3 regions of the Blautia luti genome follow, and region 2 is predicted to be linked to each of the others. Evidence: predicted binding sites of a transcription regulator. Region 2 holds the regulator's gene; each other region holds the start of a gene.
The links. Region 2 encodes Rex, which represses fermentation and respiration genes when NADH is low (regulators of the CRP and FNR family bind a similar motif). Its sites were predicted from a motif close to ATTGTTAANTANTTAACAAT; they were not measured.

Region 1: the regulator Rex is predicted to act here: its motif matches at 6,645-6,664, upstream of R8695_RS04405 (phosphoketolase family protein).
Region 3: the regulator Rex is predicted to act here: its motif matches at 4,982-5,001, upstream of R8695_RS09895 (DUF8180 domain-containing protein).

What each region holds. Positions count from the first base shown of each region.
Region 1 is NZ_AP028156.1:940,457-948,586, forward strand. Features, by position in the region: gene R8695_RS04385 (flavin reductase) at 1-1,382, shown strand, start outside; gene R8695_RS04390 (nucleotidyltransferase family protein) at 1,561-2,550, shown strand; gene R8695_RS17925 (hypothetical protein) at 2,651-2,776, shown strand; gene R8695_RS04400 (LysR family transcriptional regulator) at 3,042-3,938, shown strand; gene R8695_RS04405 (phosphoketolase family protein) at 4,052-6,427, opposite strand; gene R8695_RS04410 (LacI family DNA-binding transcriptional regulator) at 6,698-7,744, opposite strand; gene malQ (4-alpha-glucanotransferase) at 8,004-8,130, shown strand, end outside.
Region 2 is NZ_AP028156.1:1,647,225-1,655,354, reverse strand. Features, by position in the region: gene R8695_RS07805 (NAD(P)H-hydrate dehydratase) at 1-1,061, opposite strand, end outside; gene R8695_RS07800 (redox-sensing transcriptional repressor Rex) at 1,185-1,835, opposite strand; gene abc-f (ribosomal protection-like ABC-F family protein) at 2,039-3,949, shown strand; gene R8695_RS07790 (NADP-dependent isocitrate dehydrogenase) at 4,018-5,226, opposite strand; gene R8695_RS07785 (S8 family peptidase) at 5,324-6,169, opposite strand; gene R8695_RS07780 (hypothetical protein) at 6,323-6,496, shown strand; gene R8695_RS07775 (hypothetical protein) at 6,521-6,646, opposite strand; gene R8695_RS07770 (LCP family protein) at 6,710-8,130, opposite strand, start outside.
Region 3 is NZ_AP028156.1:2,104,974-2,113,103, reverse strand. Features, by position in the region: gene R8695_RS09920 (DUF512 domain-containing protein) at 1-766, shown strand, start outside; gene der (ribosome biogenesis GTPase Der) at 729-2,054, shown strand; gene plsY (glycerol-3-phosphate 1-O-acyltransferase PlsY) at 2,057-2,701, shown strand; gene R8695_RS09905 (NAD(P)H-dependent glycerol-3-phosphate dehydrogenase) at 2,717-3,733, shown strand; gene R8695_RS09900 (aldo/keto reductase) at 3,821-4,648, opposite strand; gene R8695_RS09895 (DUF8180 domain-containing protein) at 5,060-5,455, shown strand; gene R8695_RS09890 (CooT family nickel-binding protein) at 5,469-5,651, shown strand; gene R8695_RS09885 (methylenetetrahydrofolate reductase) at 5,777-6,709, shown strand; gene R8695_RS09880 (ATP-binding protein) at 6,741-7,511, shown strand; gene cooS (anaerobic carbon-monoxide dehydrogenase catalytic subunit) at 7,718-8,130, shown strand, end outside.

The DNA.
Region 1 (8,130 bases), 710 kb from region 2:
TTGTATTTGCACCAATGGTACACTGGCCGGAAGTTATGGTGACTTATGACAGCACAGATAAAGTTCTTTTCTCAGCAGATGGATTCGGTAAATTCGGTGCTCTGGATGTAGAGGAAGACTGGGACGATGAAGCAAGAAGATATTTCATAGGCATTGTAGGCAAATATGGCGCACAGGTACAGAGACTTCTGAAAGTTGCCGCAACACTGGATATCCAGATCGTCTGTCCATTGCACGGACCGGTTCTGACAGAGAATCTGGGTCACTATATCGGACTCTATGATACATGGTCTTCCTACACTCCTGAGGAAGAAGGAATCGTTGTTGCCTATACTTCTGTATATGGACATACCAAAGCAGCAGTTAACCAGTTCGTAGAGAAATTGAAGAGTAAAGGATGCCCGAAAGTAGTAGTTTATGATCTGGCAAGGGATGATATGTCTCAGGCACTCAGCGATGCGTTCCGTTACAGCAAACTGGTGCTTGCAACAACCACTTACAATGCAGGAATCTACCCATTTATGAATGACTTCATTACCCGTCTGGTGGAGCATAATTTCCAGAACCGCACGGTAGGTCTGATCGAAAACGGATCCTGGGCACCTCTGGCAGCGAAGGTGATGAAGAACATGCTCTCTGAATGCAAAAAGATCAACTGGCTGGATACAACCGTGAAGATCATGTCCGCAGTAGATCAGGACAATAAGGATCAGATGGAAGCAATGGCTTCTGAACTCTGCCAGGAATATATTGCAAAAAATGATGAACTGGCAAACAAGAATGATATGACAGCTCTTTTCCGCATCGGATATGGTCTGTATGTGGTAACCTCCAATGATGGAAAGAAGGATAACGGACTGATCGTCAATACAGTTACACAGCTGACTGATTCTCCATTCCGCGTAGCAGTTAATATTAATAAGACAAATTATTCTCACCATGTTATTAAACAGACTGGTGTGATGAATGTAAACTGTCTCTCTGTAGAAGCTCCGTTCTCTGTATTTGAGCAGTTTGGCTTCCAGAGCGGAAGAAGTGCAGATAAATTTGCAGGACAGAAAGTAAACCGTTCTGATAATGGTCTGGTGTTCCTGGATAAATATATCAATGCATTCATGTCCCTGAAAGTAGAGCAGTACGTAGATCTGGGAACTCACGGAATGTTTATCTGCAGCGTGACAGAAGCACGTGTGGTAAGTGATCAGGAGACCATGAGTTATACCTACTATCAGAAGAACGTAAAACCGAAACCGGAAACAGAAGGCAAGAAAGGCTTTGTATGTAAGGTCTGCGGATATATTTATGAAGGCGATGAACTTCCGGAAGATTATATCTGTCCGTTATGCAAACACGGTGCAGTAGATTTTGAACCGATCGGATAATACAATACGAATAAAGCAGCAGGAAACAGGCGGTGAAACAGGCCGTCTGTTTTTGTGCGTAAGAAACAGGATTTTCCTTGATAATCTGATGAAGTCTGATAAAATAAAAAGTAACTGTAAATTTTATGGAAATTCCGACGAAATACAGAGTAAGAAAAAAAGAGCAAGAGGCATGCCTATGATAACATTAAATGATTATTTATATTCCGGAGATACGGTACTGAAAATACTGCAGAATTATATTGAGGACCTGCGAAAAGATGCGAAGAAGAATCATAATGAAATTGATCTGATCCACTGCAATTTTCTGATCCAGATCAAGGAACTGTTGGAACATAACGATTTCCTTACCGCACAGTCTCAGAAGATCAGAGAATTTTATAAATATATGACTCATGAATATCCGTTTTTGGCCTTTACCGTAAAAGGGCGAATCAAATCCCTGATCCGCGCAGAGGAGAAATTTAACGGATATATTGTAGAATATATTTACGATTACTACATAAAAAACGGAACTTACCCGCCTATTGCAGAGTTGAAGAATAAGCTGAGCTGTTTCCGCGATCTGATCGCGTACCGAATTGTAATCTCTCTTCCGAAATGTCACCTGAAACCTGGTGAGGACAGAGAGACAGAGGAGCTGAAATATCTTTATGATATTGCCAACAGACTTCCGGGATTTCTGGAAGAGCAGGGGTTTACGGCAGAGCCTGCGAACGGGGTGAAAATAAGTCATTCGGAATTGATGGATGAGTTTGCGAAGCCCTATTACAGGGATTATATTTCTGAGAAAAAAGATTCCGATTATCAGTCCCTCCATATTACATTCTATGACAACAGCTCCAGGTCCTACCTGGAAGTGCAGATCCGTACCAAGGATATGGATGATGTAGCAGAGATCGGCGCAGCCAATCATCTGGGATACGAAAAGAAGCAGGAGAGTGAACGCGCCAGACGTGATGCCATTCCCCAGGGCGAATGCAGATATTTCGATGATGCATATGAAAGAGGAATCCGCCTGCAGAAACTGGATCTGTCAAAGCTGGATGTAAATATGTTTGCAGCAGTAAATAACAGCCTGATCAATGACGGATGCGGACTGTACAGAGGAAGACTGATCCTTCCGTATGAACATTTGTCGAGATTTCAGAATGATCTGATTGATTAAGTGAATTATTGGAATAAGAACGAAACAGGGTCTGGCGAAAGCCAGGCCCTGTTTGCAAAAGCACTATACAGAAGCAGAATCTTGCCAGCAGAGGAGACACATGAAGATCGTCCCGTTTGATATGAAGCTCAGGGTAGTTCTTTATGATATAGAAAAGGCAAAGAATAACGCTGACTGCCTGCGCTGCAATAGTGGCAACAGCAGCGCCCTGTACGCCGAAATGTAATGGCCCCATAAACAGGATATCCAGAATTACGGTAATGTAACTCATGGTTCCTGTGAAAGTATCTTCAGGTGTCTGAATGACACGAAGAAGCGGGTAACGGAAAATAAGAAATCCGGCAGTCATAAAAATCTCCATTCTGTCCATTTGGTTAAGATTAATAATCCGGAATCATTATAATTCCGGATTGAGAAATTGTAAAGATTGTACAAAAAAAGAATTTATGATAAAATATGCGCGAAAAAAGGCTTAAATGACGGAGAAAGAAATGAATTCTAATTTCGAATATTATAAGGTGTTTTATTATGTTTCCAAGTATGAAAATCTCACAAAGGCAGCAGCAGTGCTGAAAACCAGCCAGCCGGCTGTGACCAGGACGATCCATAATCTGGAGAATGTACTGGGCTGCCGCCTTTTTACAAGAAGCAAAAGCGGGATGAAATTGACACCTGAGGGAAAGATTTTCTATGAATATGTAGCAGCAGGCTGTGCGCAGTTTTTTAAGGCAGAAGATAATCTGAACAATCTGATCAGCCTGGAAAATGGAACCATCTATATCAGTGCCACGGAGACGGCGCTTCATTGTTATTTGTTTGAGGCAGTCAGAGACTTTAATATTCAATATCCGAATGTGCATTTTAAGATATTGAATAACAGTACTACGGACTCTGTAAGTGCACTCAGGGAAGGAAAGGTAGACCTTGCAGTTGTGTCTGCAGCCTTACAGGTTACAGAGCCATTGAAAATGAAAGTTGTGCGAAAGTATAAAGAAATCCTGATCGGGGGCAGCCGTTTTGCAGAGTTGAAGGGAAGAAAGACTTCATTGGAGGAGTTGTCCACCTATCCGTGGATCAGCCTGACTTCTGAGGCAATCACCAGGAGATATCTGAATGCGTATTTTGCCAAAAACGGCCTGCAGTTTTCACCGGATGTAGAGCTGGCGACTACAGACATGATCCTCCCGGCAGTGCGATATAACATGGGAATTGGATTTCTGCCTGAAGAATTTGCAAAAGATGATCTGGCAGCAGATAAGGTTTTTGAAATTGATGTAAATGAAACATTTCCTGAGAGAAGTATTATTCTGATACATGATACAGAATATCCTCAGAGTATTGCATCCAAAGCGTTTCAGAAATTCCTGGCAGAAAGAGAAGGTGTATAAATCTGGTGGGGATTTGTATATAAAAATAATGTAGAAGAAAAACAGGACAGGTATCATGCGAAATCACATGTACCTGTCCTGTAGTTATGTCTGGACAATTTAACTATAAGATTTTATTTATGCCACTCCCAGTTCCTGATCTCTTCAAGATCCTGGCCATATTCAGCGATGTACTGTTTATGCTCAACAAGCTTGTCGTTCATCTTTTGGATTAAGTAAGAACCTTTATTTCCAAGCTGTGGCAGATGCATGATGGCATCTTTTACAAGGTTGAAACGGTCGATCTGGTTCTGTACACGCATATCGAATGGAGTAGTGATCGTACCTTCTTCCTGATATCCATGAACGGAAACATTGTGGTTATGACGACCATATGTAAGCTCGTGGATCAGTGTCGGATATCCGTGGAATGCAAAGATAACCGGTTTGTCTTTTGTGAAGATTGCATCGTACTCTGCATCGCTTAAGCCGTGTGGATGTTTGTGGTCGGATTCCAGTTTGAACAGGTCGACAACGTTAACAACACGGATCTTAAGTTCTGGCATTTCATCACGAAGGATCGTAACAGCAGCCATGATCTCAAGTGTAGGTGTATCACCACAGCAAGCCATGACAAGGTCTGGTTCTTCACCACAGTCATTGCTTGCCCACTCCCAGATACCGATACCCTGTGTGCAGTGCTTAACAGCCTGCTCCATGGTCAGCCACTGGCAGCTTGGATGTTTGGAAGCTACGATTGCGTTTACATAGTTCTTACTCTTGATGCAGTGATCGAAGCAGGAGAGTAAGCAGTTAGCGTCTGGTGGTAAGTACATACGTACCACGTCTGCTTTCTTATTAGCGATGTGATCCAGGAATCCAGGATCCTGATGTGTAAATCCGTTGTGGTCCTGCTGCCATACGTTGGATGTCAGGATGAAGTTCAGGGATGCGATCGGCTGTCTCCAAGAAAGCTGGTTGCAGACTTTGAGCCATTTTGCATGCTGAGCTGCCATGGAGTCAACGATACGGATGAATGCTTCATAGCTTGCGAAGAAGCCGTGACGACCTGTTAACAGGTAACCTTCCAGCCATCCTTCACACATATGCTCGCTGAGCATACTGTCCATGATACGTCCGTCTCTTGCGAGGCAGTCATCAGTATCAAGCATTTCTGCATTCCAGTCACGTTTCTGATATTCAAATACTTTGTACAGACGGTTGGACATACTTTCGTCTGGTCCAAAGATACGGAAATTCTTGTTCTCTTCATTCAGTTTGAAGATGTCACGAATGTATCCGCCAAGTTCAATCATATCCTGAGCTTTTGTTTTGCCAGGCTGTACTTCGATACCGTAATTACGGAAATCCGGAAGACGAAGGTCTTTCAGAAGAAGTCCGCCGTTTGCATGTGGGTTCGCACCAAGACGTGCATTTCCCTTAGGAGTCAGTTCAGCCAGTTCAGGGATCAGGCGGCCATTTTTATCGAAGAGATCCTGAGGACGATAGCTTTCTAGCCACTCTTTCAGAAGTTCAAGATGTTCTGGTTTCTCCATGGAGATCGGAACCTGATGAGCACGGAAAGAACCTTCGATCTGAAGTCCGTCAACAACCTTAGGACCTGTCCATCCCTTAGGAGTACGAAGAACGATCATTGGCCATACTGGACGCTCCGGATCATTGTTCTCACGTGCGTGTTTCTGGATTGCTTTGATTTCTTCGATTACAGTATCCATTGTTTCTGCCATCTTCTTGTGCATGGTCATTGGGTCATCGCCTTCAACGAAGTATGGTTTCCAGCCACAGCCCTTAAAGAAGCATTCAAGCTCTTCATGAGAAAGACGGGAGAAGATAGTAGGGTTGCTGATCTTATATCCGTTTAAGTGAAGAATAGGAAGTACAGCACCATCAGTGATCGGGTTCAGGAATTTGTTGGACTGCCAGGATGTTGCCAGAGGGCCGGTCTCAGCCTCGCCGTCACCTACAACAGTAGTAGCGATCAGCTCCGGGTTATCGAATACAGCTCCGAAAGCATGAGCGATGGAATAACCAAGCTCACCACCCTCGTTGATGGAACCAGGTGTTTCCGGTGCACAGTGGCTCGGAACTCCACATGGGAAGGAGAACTGTTTGAACATTTTCTTCATACCTTCTTCATCCTGGCTGATATTAGGATAAACTTCGCTGTAAGAACCTTCCAGATAAGTGTTGGCGATCATGAAGTTTCCACCATGTCCCGGACCGGAAAGGAGGATCATATCCAGGTCGTAACGTTTAATGACACGGTTGCAGTGTGCATAAACGAAGTTCTGTCCTGGTACAGTTCCCCAGTGACCAACGATTTTCTTCTTAATCTGATCCATGGTTAATGGCTCTCTCAGAAGCGGATTGTCAAGAAGATAGAGCTGTCCGGCAGACAGGTAGTTCGCTGCACGCCAGTAAGCATCGATTTTGTCAAGCATTTCCTGATTTAAAGGCTGCTTTTCAAGACATAATTTGTTGTCTTCCATTTTCTTACCTCTTTTTCTTTCTTTATCTTTGATGTCTCGGCAGTGTACCGACAACTTGCAGGTACACTGGTAAATAAATTGTGTTATTTTTTTAACTAGACACATGCTATCACAGAAAGAAAAAAACGTAAAATAGAAAAAATGCATTATAATTATAACTTTTTGATATGAATAGATCTACTGTACCTGTATTGGGACAGTAGATCTGCAAACAAAGATTGGGAAATAATTAACAAAAAACTGAAGCATAGGTATGACCAATTACAAAAATTACAGCGGTTCGGAATGGATATCCACTGACCGGCAGCTGTCCCTCTCTATGAGATGATGAGGAACGATGATCTTCGTTGCCAGGAGATTGGGGTTTTCGATATGGTTGATCATCTGGGAGGCTGCCTCGATCCCCAGCTGACAGGAATTGATGTCTATGGATGTGAGCTGAGGCGAGGTAAGTCTGGCCAGAAGAGAGTTGTTAAAGGAAAGAATGGACAGGTCTTCGGGGATGGAAAGCCCTGCCTCCATACATACCCGTTCCAGATAAACCGCCAGGATGTCGTCACTTACCAAAATGGCAGTGGGACGGTCTTTCTGCTTAAGAAGATTGAGCAGCTGGTCTGATCTTTCCTGAGAAATCTCCGGAACTTCAATACAGTAGTCGGGACGTACAGCCAGTCCATGATTCAAAAGTGCCTGCTGATATCCCATTTTACGGTCGGAAGAGAATACCAGGGAAGAATCCACACCCAGATAAGCAATGCGTCTGTGGCCAAGGCTGTAGAGATATTCTGTGGCTTCCTGGCCTGCCAGAAGATTGTCGTTATCGATATACATGGTGTGATTGGTGTACTGGGCAGGTTTACCGATGAGAATATAAAGCAGGCCTTTACTGAACAGGTAATCAATGACAGGATCATCCTGTCTGGAATACAGAAGGATAAAACCGTCTGCTTTGCCACTGCGTGCCATAGAACGCACGGTCTGCAGGATTTCTTCTTTATTCTGTCCTGTTATAATGGTGCTGATATACTGGTGGCTGTTGCAGTAGTGGCTGATTCCCCGGATGGTTTCCAGATAAAAGGAATTTTCGTATGCTTCTTTGGCAGAAGCGGGCAAAATGATGCCAATGCACCGGGAATTGGATGACTGGGATGCCAGGGTGCTGGCCTGGAAATTGGGTTCATAGCCTAACTGAAGCATGGCTTTGCGCACGCGTTCTTTTGTCTCTTCACTGATAGAAGGGTTATTTTTACAGGTTCTGGAAACTGTGGACGGTGAAACGCCGGCCAGAGCTGCTACCTCTTTAATGGTTACTGCCATGAAAAAACCTCCATAAATAGTGATATGGAGCGATTGGTAAAAAACTCCATACCATGGTTATCGTTGCATCTATTTTATAAGAAGAAACAGGGGTTGTCAAATGGCATTCCCAGGTCTTCAGATAGTTCCCCAATGCACAAAAAAGTAAGAAATGCACAAAAAACAAGGCGTCTGATTGTTTAAAAAGTAGAATTAAAAATAGTGGATTGTAATTAATGCAAAATAACGCTATAATTAATGCAAACGTTTGCATGAAATAATGCAAATAAAGCATAGCAAGGGATGCAAAAGGAGAGAAATTATGGAAAATAGATCAGCGGGAATTTTATTACCGATCAGCAGCCTGCCGTCAGACTATGGGATCGGATGCTTTTCCAAAAGTGCGT
Region 2 (8,130 bases):
AGATTCAGGCCGTCTGCATCCAGGATCACCGGTCTGCCGCATTCTGCTGCATGGGATAAAAACCACTGTGCGCGTTCTCTGCTCCGGCCGGATACTCCAAGTCCGGGACCGATCACCAGAACATCACACCAGTTCAGCATCTGTCTGTTCTGCTCTTCATTAAACTCGCAGGATACCATCGCCTCCGGGAGCAAAGTCTGCAGAGAGATTCGATTCTCCTCCACAGTCTGGATCTTCACCATTCCCGCCGAACATTTAAATGCCGCTGCAGCACTTAAATAAGCAGCGCCGCACATCTCCGGTGATCCCACTACCAGAAGGACCTTGCCAAAAGTCCCCTTATTTCCATAAGGCAGTCTGGGCGGCATCAAAGACAGATCCTCTTTTCCCAGATAATGTACCTGCAGTTTCTGTTTCGGCTCCGGATAGATTCCGATATCTGCAGTAATGATCTCTCCTCCCAGCATACGTCCCGGATAAAAACATAAACCTCTTTTCCGGAATGCAAAGGTTACCGTAAGATCTGCCCGAAATGCAGTTCCCATCTCAAATCCGGTATCTGCATTGACACCGGAGGGAATATCTACAGCCACTTTAAATGCATCTGCCTCGTTCAGTTCCCGGATCAGCCGGGCATAGCTGCCTTCCACAGGACGGGCCAACCCAACCCCGAAGATGGCATCTACTATAGTAGTATATTCATCAGTTCTTAAGTTATGCTCCTGTAAAACACCATAGTATCTGGCTGCCTTTAACTGACATTTCGTTTCTTCTGTCATCCGCTCTTCTTTTCCCGCCAGATAAAAACAGGTTTCTATCCCGGCCAGATGCAGAAGCCTGGCAATTGCCAGCCCGTCTCCACCATTATTTCCGCTTCCGCAAACTACCAGGATTCTTTCCCTGCTTCCATTTTTCAGCCGCTTTCTGAGCTCTTCTGCAGTCTTTAATGCAGCTCTTTCCATCAGCACCAGTGACGGGATTCCTGCTGTTTCGATGGTATTTCGATCCAGTGCTTTCATTTCACAGGCAGTTACGATCTCCCTCATTTTCTCACCTCTCATTGCATAAACCCCAATTTATATGTAAGTATACACCCTTTTTCACCAAAAGAAAAGCTGTGATCGGATAAGATCACAGCTTCTTCGCTGTCATTGTGTTACTGTTCACTTCGTTCTCAGCACCAATTATTCCATAGCTTCATGCTCTTTTCGATACTCGCTGAGATTGTAGGACAAGGTCATAAGGCTCTCAGACAGATGTACATTCTCTACCATAACGTCCTCTGGTGCATCCAAATCAATATGTGCGAAATTCCAGATTGCTTTAATACCGTTTTCAATGAGGATCTTCGCCATTTCCTTTGCTTTGTTCTTCGGAAGAGTGAGCACCGCAATTTCTACCTCATTCTCCTTCAGAAACAAAGGCAGGTCACTGAGCATCTGAACCTCAATCCCGCGTACTGCAATTCCTTCCAGTACAGGATTTACATCAAAAATACCAACCAGTTTAAATCCCCGTTTCTCAAAATCTACATAATTCGCCAGTGCCTGTCCCAAATTACCCGCACCCAGGATAATCATAGGATGCACTGTGTCCAGACCCAGTATCTTACCGATTTCCGTATATAAATAACGTACATTATAACCATAACCCTGCTGACCAAAACCGCCGAAATTATTTAAATCCTGACGAATCTGGGAAGCTGTCACATGCATTTTCTTACTGAGATCATTGGAAGAAATTCTCTCTACATTCTCTTCCATCAATTCACCAAGATAACGGTAATAGCGAGGCAGACGTTTGATGACCGCTTTTGAAATCTCCTTAGCTTCCACAAATTTTCCCTCCTTATTTATCTATGTCAATTATACCGAAATGTTATTTTATTGTCAAATTGATTTTGTACCTTTTAAACAATTCCTGCATATATTTTTTATGAATTTTCGATTTATGCTTTTAAAAGCCTCCGGATTCCGTTATAATGGTATGCGGTTCGCAATATTTCAAGAAAAATAATTACTATATCGGAGGAATTTGTATGATCTTATCATGTCAGAACATCTGCAAATCCTTTGGCGAAAAGGTGATCCTTCAGGATGCCAGTTTCCATATAGAAGACAGAGAAAAAGCCGCACTCATCGGCAATAACGGAGCCGGTAAAACTACCCTGCTCCGTATTATCATGCACGAGCTTTCCCCTGATTCCGGCAATGTGGTACTCGCCAAAGATAAAAATATCGGGTATCTTGCCCAGTATCAGGATATCCACGGCCACCATACTATCTACGAGGAGCTGATCTCCACCAAGCAGCACATCATCGACATGGAGAATCGTCTGCGCAGCATGGAACAGGAAATGAAATCAGCCACAGGCGAGGCTCTGGACAGCCTGATGAATACCTACACCAGACTCAGCCATCAGTTTGAACTGGAAAACGGATATGCTTATAAAAGTGAGATTATGGGAGTATTAAAAGGCCTCGGCTTCACAGAAGAAGATTTTCCACGCCAGATCGAAACTCTTTCCGGCGGCCAGAAAACCCGTGTAGCGCTGGGCAAACTTTTGCTTTCCAGCCCGGATATCCTTCTCCTGGATGAGCCTACCAACCATCTGGACATGGAGAGTATTTCCTGGCTTGAAACCTATCTGCTCAACTACCCGGGAGCTGTATTTATCGTTTCCCACGATCGTTATTTTCTGGACAAAGTTGTAACAAAAGTCGTGGAGATCGAGACCGGTACCATGCGCATGTACAGCGGCAATTATTCTGCCTATGCCTTGAAAAAAGCCCAGCTTCGTGATGCCCAGTACAAGGCTTACCTGAATCAGCAGCGGGAGATCAAACATCAGGAAGCCGTAATTACCAAGCTGAAATCCTTTAACCGTGAGAAATCCATCAAACGTGCTGAGAGCCGTGAAAAAATGCTGGATAAGATCCAGCGTATTGAGAAGCCCCAGGAGATCCAGAATCAGATGCGTATCTCCTTAGAGCCCAGATACGTCAGCGGAAATGATGTTCTTAATGTAGAAGAACTTTCCAAATCTTTCCCGGGACAGACCCTTTTCTCCAATATTTCTTTCGAGATCAAACGTGGTGAACGGGTAGCGCTGATTGGAAATAACGGTACCGGAAAAACCACTATGCTGAAGATCATCAATGGTCTGATAAATGCAGACTCCGGCAGATTTTCCCTTGGTTCCAAAGTACAGATCGGTTATTATGACCAGGAACATCACGTCCTGCACATGGAAAAGACCATTTTCCAGGAAATTGCCGATACCTATCCTACTCTTACAGAAACTGAAATCCGAAACATGCTGGCAGCTTTCCTGTTTACAGGCGACGACGTCTTCAAACTGATCTCTGCATTGTCCGGTGGTGAACGAGGCCGCGTATCACTGGCGAAGCTGATGCTTTCGGAAGCCAACTTCCTGATTCTGGATGAGCCTACCAACCACCTGGATATCGCTTCCAAAGAAATCCTGGAAGAAGCCCTGAACAGCTATACAGGCACTGTATTGTATGTTTCCCATGACCGTTACTTCATCAATCAGACCGCAACCCGTATTCTGGATCTGACCAACCAGGCCATTGTAAATTACATAGGTGACTATGATTATTACCTGGAGAAGAAAGAAGAACTTACAGAGAAATATGCTCCGGCAGCAGCCCAGGCTGTGGCAGAGGCAAAGCAGGCATCTGATAATAAGCTGTCCTGGCAGCAGCAGAAAGAGGAACAGGCCCGTCAGCGTAAACGGGAAAATGAATTAAAAAAAATCGAAGCCCGCATCGAAGAACTGGAAACCAGGGACAAAGAAATTGATGAGACCATGGTTCTTCCTGATATCTGCACCAATGTTGCTGAATGTGCCAAACTCAGCAAAGAAAAAGCTGCTGTTATAGAAGAACTGGAAACTTTGTATGAAAAATGGGAAGAACTTGCATAATATGCAGGTTCTTCCCATTTTTTCTTTTTACTTTTTTATTTTATTAGTGAAATGTCTGTCCAAACAACTTACAGCAGTGTATCCAGTTTCTCTCTGATAGCCAGGATAAACTGCTCACTGTTTAACACGGTTACATCCTTCAAAGTGGTGATCAGTGCCAGATCCTTGGTCATCTTTCCCTCTTCAATGGTACTTAATGTTGCTTTCTCAAGCTTATCTGCGAATTCCATCAGTTCCCTGTTTCCGTCCAGTTCTCCACGTTTTCTGAGAGCACCTGTCCATGCGAAGATCGTCGCAACAGAGTTTGTGGATGTCTCCTCACCTTTCAGATGACGATAGTAATGTCTCTGTACCGTTCCATGAGCTGCCTCATATTCATAATAACCCTGGGGTGATACCAGCACAGAAGTCATCATAGCCAGAGAACCAAATGCAGAGGAAACCATATCACTCATAACATCTCCGTCATAATTCTTACATGCCCAGATAAATCCCCCTTCTGCTTTCATCACACGGGCCACAATATCGTCGATCAGGCTGTAGAAATACTCAATTCCTGCTGCTTCAAATTTTTCTTTGAATTCATTTTCATAGATTGTTGCAAAAATTTCTTTAAAGCGTCCGTCATAAATCTTGGAAATAGTATCTTTACCGCCAAACCAAATGCTCTGCTTCGTATCCAGTGCATAATTAAAGCAGCATCTTGCGAAACTGGAAATAGAATCATCCAGATTATGCATTCCCTGAAGAACCCCGGCACTGTCATAATGATGGATCAGTTCTTTCTTTTCTTCTCCGTTCTCGCCCTTAAATAAGAGATAGGCATCCCCTGGTCCGTCGATATACATCTCTGTATTCTTATACACATCGCCGTATGCATGACGGGCAATGGTGATAGGCTTTTTCCAGTTTTTGACACATGGTTCGATTCCTTTTACCACGATAGGAGCACGGAATACAGTACCGTCCAGGATCGCACGGATCGTACCATTCGGGCTCTTGTACATTTTCTTTAGGGTATACTCTTCCATTCTTGCCTTATTCGGTGTAATAGTGGCACATTTAACAGCTACCCCGTATTTCTTTGTAGCCTCTGCTGCATCAACAGTTACCTGGTCATCGGTCTCATTTCTGTATTCCAGGCCAAGGTCATAATACTCTGTGTTCAAATCAATATATGGAAGAAGAAGTTCCTCTTTAATGATCTTCCAGAGGATTCTGGTCATCTCATCTCCGTCCATTTCCACAAGTGGTGTCTGCATCTGAATTTTTTTCATATATGTCCTCCTCTTTGGCTATTGGCTCATTTGAATATTATTGTATCTGAAATCCTCTGGTTCGTCAATGCTTTTGCACATTAAAGTGATAATTTTTTCACAGTTTCATAAAACGCTCCAGATCCAGTTCCCCCCAGCCCTGAAGATTCTTGGGCAGTCCCATATCCCTGGCGCTTTCTTTCAGCTTCATCTTTATTTCCAGATTTGTAAGGGCTGGATTTTTTTCCAGCATCAGTGCTGCTGCACCGGAAACCAGCGGTGTAGACATAGATGTGCCGCTTTTGACCCCATAAGGAAAGTCCACTCCAGGGGCGCAGGCACGTATTTTGCTGCCCGGTGCCACCAGGTCAGGTTTACATACACATTCAAACGTAGGACCCCTTCCGGAAATAGCCGATCTGCCTGTGAGCAGATCACTGGATCCTACGGTAATGATCTTACGGCTGCTTCCCGGTGCCGTAACACTTCCCGGCCTGGGACCCTGATTTCCCGCTGCTGCTACTACCACCAGTCCCTGATCCCATAATTTTTCTACCCCGTCTATCAGGATTTTGTGGTCCATTTTCGTCCTGCAGGTTGTTCCCACCGAAATGTTAACAATCCGGATCCCGTATTTTTTTCTGTTTTTCAATATCCATTCAATAGCCTGCAGTACATCCTCTTTTCTGCCGTTTCCAAGCCCATCCAGCACTTTCAGGGCAATAAATCCGCATCCCGGTGCAATTCCCCTGATCCGTCCCCTCGATGCTGTTCCGTCTCCTCCTATAATGCCGCACACATGGGTACCGTGGGAATTGTCATCATAAGGCTGTTTCTGCCCTCTCACGAAATCCCGGAATACCCAGATCCGCCCTGCAAAGTCTATATGAGGAAACAGGCCTGTATCCATAACACAGACACCGATCCCCTTCCCTGTATATTCTGCATCAGACAAATTTCCCATAAAACCTCCGGATAAAAAGCAGCAAGTTCTTACTCTAATTTATTCGGGTTCTTCATCTTTTGTTATCTCCCGGTATTTTTTCACATAAACTGTATAAAGTGTTTCTGATCTGTACATACTGGAACTATCGTTTCAACAGGGAGGTAAACCTATATGATCGCATTGATGATCCTTATCTTCTTTTTACTGCAGGGTTTCATCCTGCTCTGCTGTGCAGCCGCCGGCAACGACGCCGCCTCACAGGAGATCTCCGACCAGGAACAGCTGGAATTCATACAGGCGTGGAAAGAGAAGAATGCAAAGAAAAAAGGTGGGCATTCTGTGTGAATGCATCGCCTTTTTCATTTACTCTTATTCAGCTGTTTTTACTTCATCAGAAATAATTGAGAAGTAGCAGTGATCTTCTAACGCAACTTTGATAATTTTGTTTTCTTTATCAATACTGATCGGATCAATAATTGTCCATTTTTCCTTCATTGACCTGCTTAAATGCATCGGCAACCTCAGGAGCTTTTGTCTCTAAAGAAAAAAGACGCTGCCCTAACGGGCAACGTCTGCGTCAGATAACTGGAATCCTTCTCTGACTTTCTTCATTAATACTTTTGCTTTATCCACAGTTGTCTGGTCCGGAACCATGACATAAGCTTTCGCACTCATGGAATATGGCTTCTGAGTATCTCCTGTTCCATTTACACTGTAGGATAATACCTGCCAGCTGCCACCTTCATCCAGCTGCTTACGAACCAGAGAAGCGATCAGATCATATGGAATATTGGTTTCGAAGCATCCGTCCAGGCTGTCCATAACTGACAGATAATTTTTCAGGAAAGACGGCTGTGTTACTTTATCTACAACTCCCTGAATTACTGCCATCTGGTTACGTCCTCTCTGACGGTCCCCTTCTTTAAACGCATAACGTTCACGGCTGAACACCAGTGCCTGTTCTCCGTTTACGTGATTCTCGCCTTTGTTAAAATGATATCCTGTTTCATTTTGTGAATCAAAATCGTAATCAGAATTTAGGGTAATACCGCCCAGAGCATCAATAATCTTGATAAATCCGCCGAAATTCAGACGGAAATAATAATTAATATTGATGTCATACAGCATATCCAGAGTATCCATGCTGACATTAACTCCATAAATACCTGCATGAGTTAATTTATCCGGCACACCATTGGAAATAGATAACGGTACAAAATAATCTCTTGGTGTGGATATCATCAGGATCTGCTTGGTTCTGGCATTGATCGTAAGAATAATGTTAACGTCACTGCGGCTTGAAGAAGTCATTGCCCCTCTTGTATCAATTCCGCTTACGTAAACAGTATAAACCTCATCGGTTACTCCATCTTCATTTGCAGTTTTCTGGTCTGATGACTGTGCACTGCTGTCTGATGTTTCTGTGCTGTTCTGAGCAGACGCATCTTTTCTCTGTACCAGAGATTCTACCTGGAGCGATGCGATCTGACGTATCTGAGAAGAAAATGAACTGTAATTGTCCATCTCATCCAGCACATCCAGATATGCCCTGTTCAACACAATTGCTCCGCAGGTGCCATTATTCAGACTGTCTGCCAGTGAGGTCAGACCATCGTACTCATTGATCTGTATATCATTTCCGATTTGGTTGTAAATCTGATCCAGCGCACTGTCTGTATTATCCCTGTCCAGTTCTCCCATAATACCAAATGTATAGGAAGACGCATCTGACAGACTCTGTGCTGCATCATCCTGTTTTACATATACATTTACTTCAGTTGTTTCTTTATTCACACCGGTAATATTCCCCAGTGCTGAAACAGTCTTATAAATATAAAAGCTGCCTATTCCAAGAACCGACGCAACTATTATAGCAAGTACAACACCAATAGCAAACCGCACGTTCTTTCTTATTTTTCTTACCAGCACATATATGAGCAACAGCATGATCAGCAGCACTACTGCAATAATGCCAATAT
Region 3 (8,130 bases), 460 kb from region 2:
GGAGAAACTCTCGGAATATGCTCCTGTGCTGCAGAGCGTTTCAATCGTGCCTGTAGGTCTTTCCAAATATCGAAAAGGCCTGTATCCACTGGAATCTTTTGATAAAGAGGATGCGAGGTACCTGATCAGTCAGGTAGAGCGGTGGCAGAAGATTATGGTGAAGAAGCATGACATTCATTTTGTGCATGCTTCGGATGAATGGTATATTCTTGCGGGATATGAACTTCCCGAAGAGGGCAGATACGACGGATACCTTCAGCTGGAAAACGGTGTTGGTATGATGCGCCTGCTTGAAACAGAAGTAAAAGAGAGACTTGAGCAGCTTGAAGGTGATGACAGAACAGTAAACGCGACTGTTGCGACAGGACGGCTGGCAGCACCTTATATAGGCAGAATGATAAAACTGGTACAGGAAAAATTTCCGAATGTCCAGGCTGAAGTATATGCGGTAAAGAATAATTTCTTTGGAGAGAAGATCACAGTTTCGGGTCTGATCACAGCGACTGATCTTATGGATCAGCTTGCTCAGAGAAATCTGGGAGAAAAAGTGCTGATCCCGTGTAATATGCTCAGAAGTGGCGAGGATGTTTTTCTGGATGACCTGACGGTGGAGGATGTCAGACAGGCTCTTAAGACAGAGGTCGTGGTAGTAGATGAGCCGGGGGCAGACCTGGTAAACTGTCTGATCGAGGCACCAGACCATAAAAAGATAAGAAGGAGACAGATATATGAGCAAACCGGTAGTAGCGATAGTGGGCAGGCCTAATGTAGGTAAATCCACATTGTTTAATGCACTGGCAGGTGAGAAGATTTCTATTGTAAAAGATACACCTGGCGTTACAAGAGACAGAATTTATGCAGATGTAACATGGCTGGATAAGGCATTTACCATGATCGATACAGGTGGTATTGAACCGGACAGCAGTGACATCATCCTTTCTCAGATGAGAGAGCAGGCACAGATTGCCATTGATACAGCAGATGTAATCATCTTTATTACAGACGTTCATCAGGGACTTGTGGATTCCGATGCGAAAGTAGCAGATATGCTCCGTCGCAGCGGAAAGCCGGTTGTCCTTGTTGTAAACAAAGTAGACAGCATTCAGAAATTTATGATGGATGTTTATGAGTTCTATAATCTTGGTATCGGTGAACCGATGCCGATCTCAGCAGCAAACCGTATGGGACTGGGAGATATGCTGGATGAAGTGATCAAGCATTTTCCGGAGGACGCAGATACAGAGGAAGACGATGAGATCCCGAGAATTGCGATCGTAGGGAAACCAAATGTAGGAAAATCTTCTCTGGTAAACAAACTTCTGGGTGAAGACCGTGTAATCGTTTCTGATATTGCAGGAACTACAAGAGATGCGGTAGATACCAGAGTGAAGTGGCAGGGTAAGGACTATATCTTTATTGATACAGCCGGACTTCGCCGTAAGGGTAAGGTAAAAGAAGAAATCGAGAGATACAGTGTGATCCGTACAGTAACTGCTGTAGAGCGTGCAGATGTGGTGATCGTTATGATCGATGCATCTGAAGGTGTTACAGAGCAGGATGCCAAGATCGCAGGTATTGCCCATGAGAGAGGAAAGGGCGTTATCATTGCTGTAAATAAATGGGATGCCATTGAGAAGAATGATAAGACCATTTATAAACATACAAACAGGATCCGCGAGGTTCTGGCATATATGCCGTATGCAGAACTGGTATTTATTTCTGCAAAAACAGGACTCAGGATTTCCAGGATGTTTGAGACTATTGATGCAGTTATTGAGAACCAGACACTTCGTATCCAGACAGGTGTCCTGAACGAGATCCTTTCCGAGGCAGTTGCTATGCAGCAGCCGCCGTCTGACAAGGGTAAACGACTGAAGATTTACTATATGACTCAGGTTGCTGTAAAACCACCGACATTTGTAATCTTTGTCAATGACAAAGAACTGATGCATTTCTCCTACACCAGATACCTGGAGAATAAGATCAGGGATGCGTTCGGATTCGCAGGAACATCACTGAAATTCATTATTCGTGAACGAGGTGAGAAGGAATAATCATGGAACGCTTGGTTTGTATAGCAATAGGGTATGTTTGCGGACTCTTTCAGACCGCATATATTTTGGGAAAGATTTATCATATCGATATCCGGAAACAGGGAAGCGGAAATCTCGGCTCTACCAATGTGCTGCGTACACTTGGAAAGAAGGCAGGAGCACTGAATCTTTTGTGTGACTGTCTGAAGTGTGTGGTTGCGATCCTGATCGCAAGAGCAGTATTTGGAAATTCTTACAGTGATATTCTGCCGTTGTTAAGCCTTTATGCAGCAGCAGGATGCATCCTGGGACATAATTTCCCGTTTTATCTGAATTTCAAAGGTGGAAAAGGTGTGGCTGCGTCTGTAGGACTTGTTATTGCATTTGACTGGCGCATTTTTGTGATCTGTGCGATCGTATTCTTTGGATTGTTCTTTCTGACACATTATGTTTCATTGTGTTCAGTGAGTGCATATTTTGCCGCGTTTATCAGTATGATCGTGTTTGGGCAGATGGGATCTTATCATATGGACCATGCACATACCATAGAACTTTATGTTGTGATGGGAGTCCTGACAGTGCTGGCATTCTACAGACATAAGAAGAACATCCACCGCCTTCTTGACGGAACAGAAAGCAAGATTTATCTGAGTAAGAAAAATAAATAAAAAAGAGGTGTTTATATGGCAAAAATCAGTGTACTTGGTGCGGGAAGCTGGGGAACCGCCCTGTCTATTCTTCTTTATAACAACGGACATGAGGTGATCCTCTGGTCAGCACTTGGAGAAGAGATTGCAACATTAAGAGAAAAACGTGAACATGTAAGCAAACTTCCGGGTGTTAAGATTCCTGAACCAATTGACATTACAACAGATGCTGAGAGAAGTCTGCGGGATGCGGATGTTGCTGTGCTGGCAGTGCCGTCTCCTTATACCAGAAGTACCTGTAAGCGGCTGGCGCCCTTTGTAAAAGAAGGGCAGAAAATTGTAAATGTTGCCAAAGGTGTGGAAGAGAAAACACTTCTTACATTAAGCGAGATCATCGAACAGGAACTTCCACAGGCAGATGTGTCAGTACTTTCGGGACCGAGCCATGCAGAGGAAGTTGGAAAAGGATTGCCTACGACCTGTGTGGTAAGTTCTCATAAAAGAGAGACTGCGGAATATCTGCAGGGAATCTTCATGAGTCCTGTATTCAGAGTATATACAACACCGGATATGCTGGGAGTTGAACTTGGAGCTGCATTAAAGAATGTGATCGCTCTTGCGGCGGGAACAGCAGATGGACTTGGATACGGCGACAATACAAAAGCTGCCCTTATCACCCGGGGGATCGCAGAGATTTCCCGTCTTGGCGTAAAAATGGGCGCACGTATGGAAACTTTTTACGGTCTGTCCGGAATCGGAGATCTGATCGTTACCTGTGCCAGCGTTCACAGCCGTAACCGCAAGGCAGGATATCTGATGGGACAGGGATATACCATGCAGCAGGCGATGGATGAAGTGAAGATGGTGGTTGAAGGTGTTTATTCTGCGAAAGCTGCCAAAGAACTGGCAGAGAAATATGATGTGGAGATGCCGATCATCACAGAAATAAATAAAGTTCTGTTTGAAGGAAAGAGCGCTGCAGAGGCAGTGATCGACCTGATGGTAAGAGATAAGAAGGTGGAAACACCGATGCTTCCGTGGGATAATAATTAGTTTGGGATCTGACGTATTCAAAGAGAATATGCAGATGATTAAAGCAGGCACTTTTGGGATGCCTGCTTTATTATTGGTCTGATACGGTTAAAATGCAACATCTCTCAAATCTTCTGGGACATGAGAGCTGTGGAAATTTTCGTTCAGATCATCGATCAGATCCATATCTTCCTGTTCGATGGTGAAATCAAAGATATCAGCGTTGCTTCTGATACGGTCAGGATGAACAGATTTCGGGATTACGGAAATTCCCTTCTGTGTTGCCCAGCGAAGACCGACCTGGGCAGGCGTATGAGCATATTTGGTGCCAAGCACACACATAAGATCATTGTCCAGATAAGCACCCCTTGCAAGCGGCGCATAAGCCTGTACCTGGATCCCTTTGGCCTGGCAGTAGTCGATCAGTTCTTTAGGATAACACAGTGGGTGGCATTCGATCTGATTTACAGCAGGGACAATGCCGGAATTCTTTGCCAGCTCTTCCAGATGCCGGATCTCGAAGTTACTGACACCGATAGAGAGAGCACGTCCGGTTTTCTGGATTTCTTCCAGCACTTTCCATGTGCTGAGGTAACATCCCGGAACAGGCCAGTGGATCAGGTATAGATCAATATAATCCAGCTTCAGACGGTCAAGGCTTCTTTCAAAAGCTCCCTGAATGTCTCCGAGACGCTGTGCTGTGTTCCAGACCTTGCTGGTGATAAAAAGCTCGCTTCTGGGAATTCCGCATCTGGCGATGCCGCGTCCGACATTTTCTTCGTTTTTATATACGGAAGCTGTGTCGATGAGACGATATCCGGATTCAACAGCGGAAATGACTGCATTCTCTGCTTCATTTTCTCCGGTAGCTTTGTATACCCCGAGACCCAGTAAAGGCATCTCTCTGTTTGTATTCAGAAAAACGGTATTATTCAAAATAATTCCTCCAATTCCTCTAATCCTCTTGCTTGATATATAGTTTGCTGTTTGTTACATTTTCAGCAATCCTGTATACTTTGCGATATTTTGGCGGACAATTAAGGTTTTGCCCGATAATCTTGTTTAAGTATAACATAAAAGTATGTCGCAAGTACATCAAATTTATTAACTTTTTTATTGTTCATGTTGTTAACGAAATAACATAATAGTTAAACAATTAACACATATCGTAAAAAAGACTATTTATGGGCGAATATTTCAGAATTATTTGGTAATTTTTTATGCTAAATACCTTGCGGAAATGAAAAAAACGATGTATAATATCAATAAATTGATAATTAATTGTCATAAAAACAGCGGGAATTCTATAGATTCAGCATGTTTTTCAATAGAAAGGGGCATTTAATCATGCATTTAATCAAAGATGAAAACGGGAATCTTGTCCAGCATGGACACGGACATACCCACGAGCATACTCATGAAGATGGTGTGACTCATACTCATGAACATACTCATGGCGACGGTCATGATCATGGACATACCCATACAGACCATGCCTGTGAGAACAGTCATTGCGGATCCTGTAATGAGGGAGACTGTAAGAACGAAACACTGGCACTTCTGACATATATGCTTCAGCATAACGAGCACCATGCTCAGGAACTGGATCAGATGGCAGATAATCTTGCCAAGATGGGAATGGATGCAGCATGTAAGACGATCAAGGAAGCTGTTGCAGATTTCCAAAAAGGCAATATGAGACTTGGGCTTGCTTTAACACTTGTTAAAGAAGAAATGAAATAGGAGGCGGCATCACATGTGTTTAGCAACTGTATATAAAGAAAGCGATGATTCTGTTATCTTTAAGAATGTATCCCGCATTGATGTGGACGGAAACAAGCTGGTTCTCCGTGACATCATGGGAGACGAAAGAGTAGTTGAGGGAACAATCCTTATGGTTGACCTTGCCAACAGCATTGTGAAACTTAAATGTGATTAATACCTGCGAATGAAGATTCGCCCTGCGGAAAGAATGCGGATTTGCGGCGGATTGGATTTCATATGAATCAAAGGCAGAAATAAATGCCTTGATAATAAATAATAAAAGACGTGGAGGTAGTAACTATGAAATTATCAGAAGCAATGAAAGAGAAAATGCTCCTTTCCTTCGAAGTATTCCCACCTAAGACAGAAAAAGGTATGGAAAACCTTCCAGGAACAATTGAACATCTGATGAAATACAAACCGGAGTACATTTCATGTACATATGGTGCAGGCGGCGGAAACGTTGGTGCAAACCGTGAAGTATGTCAGATGATCAAGAAAGCAGGTACAACACCTGTAACACATTTCACAGTTATCAAAAATACAAAAGAAGGCATCAAAGATCAGCTTCAGCAGTACTTAGATGAAGGCGTAGATCATATGCTTGCACTTCGTGGAGATATTCCGCTTGGTGAAACAACAACATGCGGTGACTTCAATTATGCAACAGATCTTGTTAAATTCGTACGTAATGAATTTGGTGATAAATTTGAGATCGCAGTAGCAGGATCACCGGAAGGACATATTGCATGTCGTTCTCTTGATGCTGATATCGCAGTCCTGAAACAGAAACAGGACAATGGCGCAGACTACATCATGACTCAGCTCTGCTGGGATATGGAACAGTTCAAATACTGGTTGGATGCAATCCGTGAAGCTGGTGTTACAATGCCTGTAGATGTTGGGGTAATGCCAATCCTCGACATGTCTGCCACAATCAACATGGCACTTTCCCGTAACGGCTGTGTAATGGATAGTGAGCTTTGCAGACTCATCTCCAGAAACTGGCTGTTCCCGAATCCATTCGCAGCAAAAGATGCTGACGGAAAACCATTCGATATGTTCTATGATGACAAAGTTAAGAGATTCAAAGAAGAAGGTATCGAATATACAATCAGACAGATCGATGAATATCGTGCAATGGGCGTAGATGGTATCCATCTCTATGCACTGAACAAATGGAAAGACGTATCTGAGATCATCGACAGATCCGGTCTTCGTACATTAGTATAATATAACACAGATTTAGGAGGCACCTGGTTTTATGGCACACGTGATTGCTGTCGCAGGAAAAGGCGGCGTAGGAAAAACAACATTATGCGGAATGCTGATCCAGTATCTGTGTGAACAGGGAAAAGGACCGATTCTTGCAGTAGATGCTGATGCGAATTCAAATCTCAATGAGGTACTTGGGGTAGAGGTGGAGACCACTCTTGGCGATGTACGTGAAGAAATCGCCCGTGCAGAACTTGCAAAAGAGAATCCAATCCCTGCCGGAGTATCCAAGGCAGATTATGCGGAAATGCGCTTTGAAGATGCGCTGGTTGAGGACGATGACTTTGATCTTCTTGTAATGGGAAGAACACAGGGAAAAGGCTGTTACTGTTATGTGAATGGACTTCTTCAGACTCAGCTTGCAAAATATCAGAATAATTATCCGTATATTGTCGTAGACAATGAGGCTGGAATGGAGCATATCAGCAGAGGTGTTCTTCCGAGCATGCAGACTGCTATTCTGGTCAGCGACTGCTCCAGAAGGGGCGTACAGGCAGTAGGCAGAATTGCAGAACTGATCAAGGAATGTGACATGCATCCGGATACAGTCGGCCTGATTATCAACAGAGCTCCGAAAGGGGAATTGAACAAAGGAATTCAGGAAGAAATTGCCAATCAGGGTCTGACACTTCTGGGTGTTGTTCCACAGGACGAAACAGTCTATGAATATGACTGCGAGGGTCGTCCGACAAGTACACTTCCGGAAAATAACCCTGTCAAGGTTGCTCTTCGTGCGATCGTTGACAAGTTAGATTTATAATATGCACCCCTTGCCGTATGAAATACGGTAAGGGATGTTTGTGTGCATGGGAAAATTGAGAATCTTAGGCACAACATACAAAAAAAGTGTTTTATTTACGGTAAAATAACCCATGGGTAGGGATGGGTTCTTTATCTGCGGGATTATTAAAAATAAAAGTGCATGAAAACAGGATATGCACAAACCAGAATTAAAGGAGGTCTATAATGAGTGAATTCAAATTAACTACAGTGGAAGAGTTTGAAGAGGCTACTGCCAGACTTTTGGAGACAGGTGCAAAGGTTGGAGCTGACGCATGGCAGTTCCGTGTAAAAAATCAGACTCCACATTGTAAATTCGGTGAGCAGGGTGTCTGCTGTCGTATCTGTGCTATGGGACCATGTCGTATTACCCCTAAAGCACCAAGAGGTATCTGTGGATGTGACGTCCATGGTATCGTAGGAAGAAACTTCCTGAAATTTACAGCAGGTGGTGCAGCTACTCACTCTGATCACGGTCGTGAAATCTGCCACACATTATATTGTGCAAAAGACGGCGGAAACTATCAGGTAAAAGATCCTGAGAAACTGATCCGTATCGCAAAAGAATGGGGCGTAGAGACAGAAGGAAAAGATATCTA